2 regions of the Pedobacter sp. P26 genome follow, and region 2 is predicted to be linked to the other one. Evidence: riboswitches for the same ligand, from Rfam matches in the RefSeq annotation. Region 2 holds a riboswitch; the other holds the start of a gene.
The links. Region 2 has a riboswitch for fluoride ahead of ACQ86H_RS23705 (hypothetical protein). Riboswitches for the same ligand answer to the same signal wherever they lie in the genome.

Region 1 (3,194 bases), 790 kb from region 2:
ATCAGTAACAGTTAAACGTGTTTCTTCTGTTTTAGTGATTTTTATATCTAATGTCTCGGTCATACTTTTTTAATTTTGAATGACTGATTTTTGAATGAGTGAATGGATTTGCATCACGCAATTCAATCATTCTGTCATTCTCTAATTCAATCATTAATTATTTCGTGCAAATTAAGAAAAAACAGGCTTTTTTAATAGCTTTTTGCAATATTAATCTTTGTTTTTGAGTGTTTTGAGTACACTAAGCACCCATCCCTTACCCCATTCTTCCATTTGCTCACCCGTCCATAGAAATGGATAAAAGATCCTTTTTTGAAAGCGCGGAGGCAGGTACTTTTGCCAGTTGGTTCCACCTGTTGCCGCAATATCAACAGGATCTTTCTCCAAATAACGTACGGCCGATTTGTAATGCGATAAGGGCCATTCTACATTTACGTACAAATCCAGCTTACGCAATTCTTCTCCAAGGGCAGAAACATCGGCTCCATTGGCTTGTAATTGGTGGTATAAAGCGGAGAAATTGGTTAGAGTACGATCTTTTGCCAGTTGTAGAAACTGAGCTGCATACTTTTTAATAAATTGCTTTAAGGTTAACGTTTGCTTACCCGAAGCCAGTTCGGTTGCACCGAATTTCCAGTAAATATTTTCGAATTGTTCTTCTATTGTTGCAGTGCTTAGTTCTTCACGTTTTGATTTGTCTACCAATCGGATAAAATCCGTAGCACAGATCTCAATCATCCGGTACTGACCTGACTGGAATCCACTGGCAGGCAATAATGACATGCGGAATTTCAGGAACTGTTCTTTCTCCATACCATCAACCATCACTTCAAAAGAAGTGGTTAAGGCGTTGAAATAAGCATTGATCCGTTTTACCCGTGCCGTAAAAAAATCGACAGTTAAATTTTCATGCTCCGCAATCTGTCTGCATTCATGTAGTACAAGCTTAAAATAAAGTTCGGTAATCTGATGGTACATGATAAAAATCTCCTCATCAGGTATTGGCGTTTTAGGGCTCTGCAAGCTCAGCAAAGTATCCAAATGGATGTAATCCCAATAGGTTAAGAAATTGGCATACAGAAGTCCATCGAGGTATGATGCCATATCTTGCCCCATTGCTGTATACTTTTCCTGTAGTTGGTGTAGTTTGTCTTTTATTTCTGGTGTAAAATCCATGGTTTAAAGTTAGCTGCACAAAGGTGATAAAGATTTTGCAACAAATGTCTAAATTTTATACATTTGGAACAATGGCGATGGGGTACCGCCAAAACCGCCCAAACAGGCTGATGACTCCTACGATTTTTATTTAAAATTGAATACAAATGCCTGTTAAAAAACTAACAGAAGGATTTCTTCTGTCTATCAAACACTTTATTAAATTCGACTTCGGATTACTCTTAATGAGCACTTTAAAGTGGCTACTGATCTCTGCAATATTGGGGGGATTATTGGCTCCGCCTCTGCGCTGTTTTTAGAAACTTTAAATTGGGCAACTAATTATCGTGAGCAACACGTCTGGATTATCGCTTTTTTACCAACTGCTGGTATAATCATTGGTTTGGCTTACCATTATTGGGGTGCAAAGGTTGTTAAAGGAAACAATCTTTTGATTGAGGAATTACAATCGCCCAAGAATGTAATTCCGCTGATTATGGCACCGCTCATTTTTGCCGGCACGATTATAACCCATTTATTTGGCGGATCGGCTGGAAGAGAGGGCACAGCGGTGCAAATTGGAGGGGCCTTTGCCGACCAGTTTACGAAACTGTTTAAACTTAAAGCCAGAGATCGGAAAGTGATCCTCATCTGCGGAATCAGCGCCGGTTTTGCTTCTGTTTTTGGAACACCATTGGCGGGCGCCGTATTCGGATTGGAGGTTTTTGTGATTGGAAGTTTAACTTACAGTTCAATTCTTCCTTCATTTATAACGGCAATTATTGCCAATTACGCCTGCAATGTCTGGGGAGTTAGTCATACCCATTATTCTATAGCCACTGTACCAGAAGTGGATTCGATAAACCTATTGTTATCTTTAGGTGCAGGAATATTGTTTGGTCTTACGGCGCGGAGCTTTTCTGCATTAACCCATGTGCTATCCAGCCTTTTTGCCAAAATTAAATATCCACCATTACGCCCATTTATTGGCGGAATAATTTTAGTGGTCATTATTTACCTGATCGGAAATACACGATACATAGGACTGGGTATTCCGGTTATTTCAGAATCTTTTATAAAACAGGAAACTTATTACACTTTCGTCATAAAATTATTTTTAACCACACTTACCCTTAGCGCAGGTTTTAAAGGCGGCGAAGTAACTCCACTATTTTTTATCGGGGCTACACTCGGTAGTTTTTTAAGTTTGTTTATTCCCTTGCCTTTTGGCTTATTGGCGGGAATGGGCTTTGTAGCAGTATTTGCAGGGGCAGCGAACACACCATTGGCCTGTATTTTTATGGGCATAGAACTGTTTGGTACAGCATCGGGCATTTATATTGCATTAGCCTGCGTTACCGCTTACCTATTTTCGGGTCATACCGGGATTTACAGATCGCAAACCGTTGGTGCTCCAAAACATTTATTGTTGAAGAGGTACCAGTTTTTGAGGTAGCTTTGACAACCTTCTCAACAAGAGGCCTGTAAGGTTGTCAAAGTTCATCGAATAATATAGCTTCCTGATGTCTGAATGAAAATTTTAGGTATTCTGTTATTCCACCAAATTGGCTTTGAAAACCTTCTAGTGCTCTACAAAGTAAGGTTGTCAAAGCTCATCGAATAATATAGCCCCATGAATATCAGAATGAAATTTTAAATACTCTGCTTTCCCGCCAAACCAGTCCAATACTTCTTGCTTTTTTAGTTTGATATCAGTTTCCAATAAAATACGCTTATAAGAACTCCATTTCCAATCTCTGAAATCAGATATAAGGTTATGCTTTTGAGGATTTGCATGAATATAATAAATGAGTCTACTTAAATAAAAATCATCATTTATATCAGCGCGTTTAAATGGTGTCTGAAATAATGTTCCTATTCTTTTATGCTGAATATTAAATGCTAACGCATAGGATTAAAAAATATTCTAAATTGTTTGCTTACAATATCATGTAATGAAAAATCACCGTTCGGGTCTATAGAAGCTAAACTTTCTTTAACCCGGATTAGCAGATGAAAATGATTCCCTAATAAACAAA
Region 2 (3,194 bases):
GGCATCTAAAAAGTATGCCTCTTATTTTTTAAACATTAAGAACTTGAAAATAAGTCACTTACAATAGATTAAATTGAATTTTTCGGTTCGAACTTTTTAGAATTTTCCCTAAAATTAAGATATACCGCAACTATTTATAAAACACCAATTGTCTAGACATCAGTGTTGAACTCCATAAACTGCTATCTAATTAGCCAAATAAGCATGTGGATTAGTTTCAATTGCGAACATCGATCAGCTTGAATATTATTCAATTATAGGATAAACGGGGGAAATCCGTTTGGTCTAAATTTTTTTACAATTATGCGCAAATGCCATGTAGCTTGCATTTAATTTAGAAGGTACATACCCTCGGTTTAACAACGTGATTGATTTAACACCGCCATTGAAATGAAATTTGTATTTTTTGTTTTTTGAAATAATTTGATGAAGCGGGAATTGAAAGTTCATGCATTATTTAATGCATTCCTCAACTCGCATCTAGCCTTCATTTTCATAGAATTCGAATTATCAAGTACTCATCATCAAAAACTGAAATTCTTATTTGAATAATGGAATGAGTTTATGAGAATCATATCCTAAAAAACCCATTTTTTTAAGGCTAGAGAAAGGACATACCAAGAACAACCTCAAACCTTGGTAAATATCAAATAATGAGGGAATAATGAAAATAAAATGAATGGAATAAATTTGCCTATTTATAAAAATGAAAGGGCAACTAGAATGCTGCCCTTAATCAATTAATGCTCACGGTGATTGGCATCTTAAGCAGCTACTCCTGTCATTCTTCTGCATTCTTCCGCACAAGCCTTACAAGCATCTGCACATTCCTGACAATGCTGGGTATGATGATTACTACACTCATCTCCGCATTGCTGGCAAATATCTGCGCAAATACGGCAAATGTCTTGAGCAAAAGAGCTACCCATACTCATCAATTGAGCGGCAGAGTAGCAGATGGCTGCACATTGCATATCAAGCTCAATACACCGCGCCATCATTTTCACGTCTTCTTCCTGAGTGCATGAACTTGCACAATGATTGCAAATTGAAGCACACTTTAAGCATGCATCAATACAGTTTTTCCATTCATGGTATCCCATAACTTTAATTTTTTAGGGTTATAAAAAAATTCCTATATAGATAACATGGTTATTTCCAGGCGGTTTCATTTTGTTTAAGAAAAGCTTTAATCCCGTGATATGATGCTTGTTTAAACGGTAGAAGAATAAGAAACTGGTTCTCGTATTCAAATAAGGAGGAATAGTGATAAATTAAATTCTCAACACCTACTTTAAGATTTTGCACATCATTTTATTAGTATTATATTTGCAATACGGAAATGGTGTCCTTCCGATTCAACCGCTTTTTTCAAAAGCTGATGGCGCCTACAATAGAAATTCCAGCAGGTAATAAAATCTGCCGGTCAAAGTATTGTAGGTGAAAAAATTAAAAATAAATTCTCAACTCTTATTGCTGGCAGCTATCTTAATTGCGCTTGTCTTACTTTGTCTGTCTGCCAAAGTGAGATCAGTGTTAGCAATGGTCCTGCCGGTTGAAACTGAATGGTTCTTGTGGATAAATCAGCACCATAATGCATTCTGGGATACGATCATGTACTGGGCCAGTGATAAGCGTTTTTGGCTTCCTTTTTATGCCTTCATTATTTATTGCCTCTTCCAGAATTTCTGCAAAAAAATTTGGCAGGTTCTTATTACCATTGCGCTACTAGTTGCTAGTGCAGATCAGATTGCTTCAGGACTGATTAAAAACACCGTTAAGCGTCTACGCCCTTCCCATGAACCGAATCTAACTACGATCATTCATTTAAGTAAAGCAGGTGCGGGTGGGATGTATGGATGGCCATCCGCTCTTTCATCACCTATCTTCAAAAGCATTCTTTCCGCTGGTTCGGCATTTACCGGATCATTGCCGGAGCAACGGTTCTTGTACTCATTTACTTTGGAATTATTCAATAACGGAAAATTAACATAAAACTATGTGGTGGATCTACGCGCTATTATCAGCTTTCTTTGCTTCCCTTACGGCCATCTTTGCAAAAGTCGGCGTAACCAATGTCAATTCTGATTTGGCTACTGCCATACGAACGGTGGTAATACTGATTGTAGCCTGGGGGATCGTAATGGCCAGAGGCGAACTTAAAGGAATTACGGAACTGTCAAAGCATAACCTGCTATTTCTTTTTTTATCTGGCCTTGCCACCGGCTTGTCCTGGATATTCTACTACAAGGCTTTGCAGATCGGGAAAGTGTCCCAGGTCGCCCCTGTTGATAAGTTGAGTGTTGCCCTAACTATTATACTTGCAATGGTGTTCCTGAAAGAAGCTCTTACCCTGAAAGTATTCTTTGGTGCCCTGCTGATCATTGGGGGAACACTGGTTTTGATCTTTTGAGAAACTCAATTATTTGTAAGCAACCGAAATACTAAAAATCAATATAAAACAAAAAACTATGAAATTAACTAAAATTCATGCCCGTGAAATTTTGGATTCCAGGGGCAATCCGACAGTAGAAGTAGAAGTCACTCTTAACGGAACAACAGCAAGGGGTATTTCTCCATCCGGGGCAAGTACGGGTGAAAAAGAAGCCGTAGAGCTTAGAGATGGTGATCCAGAGCGCTATAAAGGTAAAGGCGTGGAAAAAGCAGTAAAAGGGATTAACGTCGAAGTCGGCAAATCAGTCACCGGCTTATCCTTTGAGGGTCAGCAGGCCTTCGATGATCATATAATTGGTCTGGATGGAACCGAGAATAAATCAAGGCTCGGCGCAAATGCGATGCTTGCGGCCTCAATCGCCTTCGCCCGGGCTTCGGCCGTTGCAAAAGGGATTCCCTTGTATAGGCAGCTAGTGGAAAGGGAAGGTTACGTAATGCCCGTACCGTGCATGAATGTCATTAATGGGGGAAGGCATTCTGATAACAACATCGATTTTCAGGAATTTATGATTGCCCCTCATAACGCCCCCTCGTTTAAGGAAAGTATCCGTATGGGCGAAGCTGTTTTTCATTCCCTGAGAAGTCTGCTAAAAGCGAAAGGCTATTATACCGGAGTTGGTGACGAAGGTGGGTTTGCGCCAAATCTGAGTTCTAATGAGGAAGCCGTCCAAATCATCATGAAAGCGATACATATTGCCGGTTTTGCTCCAGGCAAGGATATTTCCCTTTGTCTTGACCCA

Region 1: linked by a shared signal. The riboswitch ahead of ACQ86H_RS27545 (voltage-gated chloride channel family protein) and the one ahead of ACQ86H_RS23705 (hypothetical protein) in region 2 are both predicted to bind fluoride.

What each region holds. Positions count from the first base shown of each region.
Region 1 is NZ_CP192574.1:5,917,042-5,920,235, forward strand. It holds partial or broken gene ACQ86H_RS27535 (branched-chain amino acid aminotransferase) at 1-63, opposite strand, end outside; gene ACQ86H_RS27540 (tryptophan 2,3-dioxygenase family protein) at 211-1,176, opposite strand; fluoride riboswitch at 1,241-1,303, shown strand; gene ACQ86H_RS27545 (voltage-gated chloride channel family protein) at 1,415-2,611, shown strand.
Region 2 is NZ_CP192574.1:5,123,513-5,126,706, forward strand. It holds gene ACQ86H_RS23700 (four-helix bundle copper-binding protein) at 765-1,103, opposite strand; fluoride riboswitch at 1,330-1,398, shown strand; gene ACQ86H_RS23705 (hypothetical protein) at 1,441-1,995, shown strand; gene ACQ86H_RS23710 (EamA family transporter) at 2,000-2,413, shown strand; gene eno (phosphopyruvate hydratase) at 2,472-3,194, shown strand, end outside.